Gluconacetobacter diazotrophicus PA1 5: one gene and its partner. The protein of the gene in region 1 interacts with the protein of each later gene in a pairwise test. Links are inferred from orthologs where the notes say so. Each region holds a gene or a part of one and is shown on either strand. Other genes may lie near its edges.

The links.
Region 2: the proteins of lpdA (region 1) and GDI_RS09470 interact in binary tests that used the Escherichia coli proteins (3 or more experiments, as listed by UniProt). The link is inferred for Gluconacetobacter diazotrophicus PA1 5 from one-to-one orthologs.

What each region holds. Positions count from the first base shown.
Region 1 is NC_010125.1:1,420,311-1,423,496, forward strand. The notes cover bases 229-3,098. They hold lpdA (dihydrolipoyl dehydrogenase), read left to right. Parts: upstream 229-725; coding sequence 726-2,471; downstream 2,472-3,098. Other genes in these bases: odhB (2-oxoglutarate dehydrogenase complex dihydrolipoyllysine-residue succinyltransferase), read left to right, coding at 229-648; GDI_RS06735 (L,D-transpeptidase), read left to right, coding at 2,780-3,098. Also shown: more of odhB, read left to right, coding at 1-228; more of GDI_RS06735, read left to right, coding at 3,099-3,186. UniProt on the Escherichia coli protein: Lipoamide dehydrogenase is a component of the glycine cleavage system as well as of the alpha-ketoacid dehydrogenase complexes.
Region 2 is NC_010125.1:2,019,757-2,023,021, forward strand. Bases 54-3,002 are described here. They hold GDI_RS09470 (ATP-dependent helicase), read left to right. Parts: upstream 54-361; coding sequence 362-2,644; downstream 2,645-3,002. Other genes in these bases: GDI_RS09465 (JAB domain-containing protein), read right to left, coding at 54-314; GDI_RS09475 (50S ribosomal protein L11 methyltransferase), read left to right, coding at 2,641-3,002. Outside these bases: more of GDI_RS09465, read right to left, coding at 1-53; more of GDI_RS09475, read left to right, coding at 3,003-3,265. UniProt on the Escherichia coli protein: A helicase with DNA-dependent ATPase activity. Unwinds DNA duplexes with 3'-5' polarity. Translocates on single-stranded DNA with 3'-5' polarity. Initiates unwinding more efficiently from a nicked substrate than double-stranded DNA.

The DNA of each region.
Region 1 (3,186 bases):
CTGAAGGACGCGCAGAACACCGCCGCCCTGCTGACCACCTTCAACGAGGTGGACATGTCGGCGGCCAAGGCGATGCGCGCCGAATATCGCGATCTGTTCGAGAAGAAGAACGGCGGCGTGAAGCTGGGCTTCATGTCGATCTTCGCCAAGGCGGCCATCGCGGCGCTGAAGGAATTCCCGGCGATCAACGCGGAAATCGACGGCGACGACGTGATCTATCGCGAATTCATCAATCTCGGCATCGCGGTCGGCGGCCCGAACGGGCTGGTCGTGCCGGTCATCCGCGACGCGGACAAGCTGAACTTCGCGGGGATCGAAAGCGCGATCGCGGGCTTCGGCAAGCGTGCGCGTGACGGGTCGCTGAAACTGGACGAACTGTCGGGCGGCACGTTCTCGATCACCAACGGTGGCATCTACGGTTCGCTGATGTCCACGCCGATCGTCAATGCCCCGCAGTCGGGCATCCTGGGCATGCATGCCATCCAGGACCGTCCGGTCGCCGTGAACGGCCAGGTCGTGATCCGGCCGATGATGTACATCGCCCTGACCTACGATCACCGCATCGTCGACGGCAAGGAGGCTGTCAGCTTCCTGGTGCGCGTCAAGCAGAACGTGGAAGACCCGCGTCGTCTGCTGCTCGAGGTCTGATGCGCCGGGCCGGGTCGGGTTCCTAATCCCAGCCCGGCCCGCCGATCCATCCGACCCATCGAACGCAGGACAGAAACATGACCATTGAAATCAAGGTGCCGACTCTCGGTGAGAGCGTCACGACCGCCACGATCGGAAAATGGCTGAAGCAGCCGGGCGACAGCGTTGCTGCCGACGAACCGGTGGTGGAACTGGAAACCGACAAGGTCAGCGTCGAGGTCGCGGCCCCCGCCGCCGGCCGCCTGGGCGCGCATGCCGTCGCCGAGGGCGAGGAGGTCGCGGTCGGCGCCCTGCTGACCAGTGTCGAGGAAGGCGCCGCCGGTGCCGCCCCCAAGGCGGCTGCCCCAGCCGCCGCCAAGCCCGCGCCGAAGGCGGAGGCCAAGCCGGCCGCCGCTCCGGCCCCGGCCGCGACCCCTGCCGCCGCCCCGCCGGCGGAAACCGATTACGACGTCATCGTCATCGGGGCCGGCCCGGGCGGGTATGTCTGCGCCATTCGCGCGGCGCAGCTTGGTTTCAAGGTCGCCTGCGTCGAGAAGCGCGCGACCCTGGGCGGAACCTGCCTGAATGTCGGCTGCATTCCCTCGAAGGCACTGCTGCAATCGTCCGAGAACTATCATGCCGCGGCGCATGACTATGCCGGGCACGGCATCGTGCTCGACAGCGTGAAGCTGGACCTGGCCCGCATGATGGCCCGCAAGGGCGAGGTGGTCGAGGCCAACGTCAAGGGCGTCGAATTCCTGTTCAAGAAGAACAAGGTCACCTGGCTGAAGGGCACCGGGAAGCTGGAAGGCACCGGCCGCATCACGGTGGACGGCAAGCCGGTGACGGCGAAGCACATCGTGATCGCCAGCGGCAGCGACAGTGCCGGCCTGCCGGGCGTCGAAGTGGACGAGAAGGTCATCGTGACCTCGACCGGCGCGCTGGAACTGTCCGCCGTGCCGAAGAAGATGGTGGTGATCGGCGGCGGCGTCATCGGCCTGGAGCTGGGCAGCGTGTGGCACCGCCTGGGCGCCGAGGTGACGGTGGTCGAATTCCTCGACCGCCTGGTACCGGGGACCGATGGCGAAATCGCCAAGCAGTTCCAGCGCATCCTGACCAAGCAGGGCCTGCAGTTCAAGCTGGGCCACAAGGTCACCAAGGCGGACAAGACCGGCAAGGGCGTGACCCTGACGGTTGAGCCGGCGGCGGGCGGCACGGCCGAGACGCTGGAGGCGGACATCGTCCTGCTGGCGATCGGCCGCAACGCCTACAGCAAGGGCCTGGGTGTGGAAGAGGCCGGCGTCGCACTGGACAAGCGCGGCCGGATCATCACCGACGGTCATTTCGCGACCAGCGTGCCGGGCGTCTATGCGATCGGCGACGTGATCGCCGGCCCGATGCTGGCGCACAAGGCCGAGGAGGAAGGCGTCGCGATCGCGGAAATCCTGGCCGGCCAGGCGGGCCATGTGAATTACGACGCGATCCCGGGCGTGGTCTATACGTGGCCCGAGGTCGCGACCGTGGGGCGGACCGAAGAGGACCTGAAATCGTCCGGCGTGACCTACAAGGTCGGCAAGTTCCCCTTCACCGCCAACGGCCGCGCGCGTGCCATCGGCATGACGGACGGCTTCGTGAAGGTGCTGGCCGAAGCGACCACGGACCGCGTGCTGGGCGTGCATATCATCGGCCCCGGCGCCGGCGAAATGATCGCCGAGGCCACGCTGGCGATGGAATTCGGGGCTTCCTCGGAAGACATCGCCCGCACCTGCCACGCGCATCCGACCCTCAGCGAGGCGTTGAAGGAGGCCGCGCTGGACGTCGAGAAGCGCGCCATCCACATCTGACCGACCGGCCGCACGGATGGGCGGCCCCTGGGCCCGCCCATCCGTGCATCACGTCCCGTCCGGGAACGCGAAGCCGTGCCGGGCGTCATGACACAGGGTTGTTATGACGCTGCCGGGCCGGTGGCGGGGCTGAGAGGCTGTTTCAGAAGTTCTGATGCTGAGCGAGAGCGGCCCGAAGGGCCGCGCCCGGCGTGTGTTTCAGAGCACCGAAGCGGAGCGGCCTTGTGGGCCGTGAGCAGCGGAGCGCAGGAAACGCGCGTCGGATCGCCAGCAGCGGGGCTTTTGAAACAGCTTCTGAAGGGGGGCGCATGCGGGCAGTCTATTCGATGGTCGGGACGACCATCGCGGGCGGTGTCATCCTGGCCGCCGCGCTTTCGGCCTGTGCTGCCTCGCCTGTCCCCGCGCCCCCGGCCGCCGCCCCGGCGACGATCGTCGCCCCTGCCGAAGACAATCCGGCCATCGACATTCCCCCGCTGCCTGCCCTGGACGATGATGCCGCCCGGGCCGAGGCCGCGCGCCTGGCCACGCTGATGCGGCGCGACATTCCCCATTTCCAGCCGCTGTCGCCGGCCGACGAGGCGCGTTGGATCGGGCTGGCCCGCGCGCAGATGGCGCAGTCGGACGTCGTGGTCGATCGCGCGCAGTTGCTGATGGTGGTCGATCGCAGTCCCCGCGTGCAGCGTGTCTGTTTCGTCCTGGCCCTGCCGGGGACTGC
Region 2 (3,265 bases), 600 kb from region 1 along the record:
ACGCTGGCCGGCAGCATCAGCGGCAGCGCCACCCGGTCCGACAGGCCCGCCGCGCGCAGGGCATCGGCCGGCGCCGACAGCAGGGCGCCCAGGCTGCCGAACCGGTTCAGCAGCGCCTTGGCCATCGGCTTGGTATCGCGGCGCGGCACGCCGGAAAACAGCAGCATTTCAATAATTTCGTAATCGGCCAGCGACCCGGCGCCCGATGCCAGCACGCGCGCGCGCATCCGGGCGCGGTGCCCGGTGGGGCCGGTCTCCTTGAACGGGGCACTCTGTCGGGGGGCTTTCCCCCCATCCCCGCCCGTCCGTGTCATTCCATCCTCTCTTTCACGCCTGGCCACAGACCCGCCTGCCCGCGCGAATGCGCGCGCATAAGCTTGGTCATAATCTCCGGACGCCCTATACGGAAATCGTGACCCAGACCCCAGCCCCCTTCCCCGAGCGTCCCGCCGCTGATCGTCCCGACTACCTTCAGCGGCTCAATCCCGAACAGCGGGCGGCGATCGAGACGACCGACGGTCCGTTGCTGGTCCTGGCCGGCGCCGGCACCGGCAAGACGCGCGTCCTGACCACCCGCTTCGCCCATATTCTGCTGTCGGGCCGGGCGCGGCCATACCAGATCCTGGCGGTGACCTTCACCAACAAGGCGGCGCGCGAAATGCGCGAGCGGATCGGCGCCCTGCTGGGCGAGCCGGTCGAGGGATTGTGGCTGGGCACGTTCCATGCCCTGTGCGCGCGCATGCTGCGCCGCCACGCCGAATATGTGGGCCTGGGCAGCGGCTTCACGATCCTGGACACCGACGACCAGTTGCGCCTGCTGAAGCAGGTGATCGAACCCTTGCGCATCGACACCAAGCGCTGGCCGCCGCAGGGTATCCTGGGCGTCATCCAGCGCTGGAAGGACCGGGGCCTGACGCCCGAACGCGTGACCCCGGCCGAGGATTGCGACTTCGCCGGCGGGCAGTGCCGCCCGATCTATGCCACCTACCAGGCACGGCTGGTCCAGTTGAACGCCTGCGATTTCGGCGACCTGATGCTGCACGTGACCGAGATCCTGCGGACCCGGCCCGACGTGCTGGCCCAGTATCACCGGCTGTTCCGCTATATCCTGGTGGACGAATACCAGGACACGAACACGATCCAGTATCTGTGGCTGCGCCTGCTGGCCCAGCGCGAGGGCCAGCCCGCCAATATCTGCTGCGTGGGCGACGACGACCAGTCGATCTATTCCTGGCGCGGGGCCGAGGTCGAGAACATCCTGCGCTTCGAACGGGACTTCCCCGGAGCCGCCGTCGTGCGGCTGGAACGCAATTACCGTTCCACCGCCCAGATCCTGGGGGCGGCGTCCGGCCTGATCGCGCATAATGACGGGCGGCTGGGCAAGACCCTGCGCCCGGGACGCGAGGACGCATCGGGCGAGAAGGTGCGCGTGGCGTCGGTCTGGGATTCGGACGACGAGGCCCGCCTGGTGGGCGAGGAGGTCGAGCGGCTGCGCGCCGGGGGGCATTCCCTGGCGGAAATCGCGATCCTGGTGCGGGCCGGATTCCAGACCCGCGCGTTCGAGGAACGGCTGATCACCCTGGGCCTGCCCTATCGCGTCGTCGGCGGGCTGCGATTCTACGAGCGGTCGGAAATCCGCGACGCCATGGCCTATATGCGGGTGCTGAACCAGCCGGCGGACGACCTGGCGTTCGAGCGGATCATCAACGTGCCCCGGCGCGGCATCGGCGCGGCCGCGATGCAGAAATTCCATGTCGCCGCGCGCGAGGGCCAGATGCCTCTGGCCGCCGCCGTGATGGACCTGATCGCGCGGGGCGCGCTGAAGGGCCGCGCGCGCGAGCAGATGACCGCGCTGATGGCCTGCCTGGCGCGCGGACGCGAGGCCCTGCCGCGCGAGGGGCATGTGGTGGTGGTCGAAACGCTGCTGGAAGAAAGCGGCTATATCGACATGTGGAAGGCCGATACCTCGCCCGAGGCGCCCGGACGGCTGGACAACCTGAAGGAACTGGTGCGGGCCCTGGCGGATTTCGAAAGCCTGGGCGGCTTCCTGGAACACGTCGCGCTGGTCATGGAAAACGAGGAGAATGCCGGCGCCGAGCGCCTGAGCATCATGACCCTGCACGGCGCGAAGGGCCTGGAATTCGACACCGTCTTCCTGCCGGGATGGGAGGAAGGGGTCTTCCCGTCCCAGCGCACCCTGGACGAGGGCGGCCTGAAGGGGCTGGAGGAGGAGCGGCGCCTGGCCTATGTCGGCATTACCCGGGCGCGGCACCGGGCCGTCATCAGCCACGCCGCCAGCCGGCGCATCTACGGCAACTGGCAATCGGCGATCCCCAGCCGGTTCATCGAGGAACTGCCGGCCGAGCACGTCACCACCACGGGGGGCGCGGCGCAGGCACGGTCGCGGACGTTCGGCCATGCGCCCCTCTCTTCCACCGCCTTCCCGGTCATGGCGCGGCGGCCGCGCGTGACCGATGTGGGGGAAAAGGGCCCGACTGCCGCGATGGCGGTGGGAACGCGGGTCTTCCACCAGAAATTCGGATACGGAACCATATCGTCCGTCGAGGGCAACCGGCTGGAAGTCGCGTTCGAGAAAGCCGGCCCGAAACGGGTCCTGGATACATTTGTCGAGAAGATCCCATGACATCTCTGACCCGTCGGCATGCGACGGAACTGGAAACCATTGCCGTCACCGTCCCGGCCGAGGCCGTGATGGCGTACGAGGACGCGCTGTCGGTCGTCTGCACCACCATCGGCATTTTCGAACTGGATGACAGCCAGATCCTGTGGCGGGTCGAAGGCGTACGCGATGTCGGCTACGGCGACAGCGAACTGACGGGTGCGCTGGCACTGGCCGCGACCGTGACCGGCCACGCGGCGGAACTGGAACGCGTGCGGACCGAGGCCGAGGGCTGGCTGGCCCGGACCTATGATTCGTTTCCCGAACAGACGGTCGGGCGGCGCTTCGTCGTGCGCGGCACGCATCTGGACGCCCCTGCCGCGTCACGCCGCATCGCCATCACGCTGGATGCCGGGATGGCGTTCGGATCGGGCGAACATGGATCGACCCGGGGCTGCCTGCGGGCGCTGGAAAGCGTGGCGCATCGCCGCCCGCAGCGCATCCTGGACATGGGCTGCGGGTCGGGAATCCTGGCCATGGCGGCGGCGGCGCTGCTGCACCGCCCGGTACTGGCAGTCGATATCGAACCCTGGTCGGTGCGCACTACTGCGCAGAACGCGGCCCTGAACGGCCTGTCCGGACTGG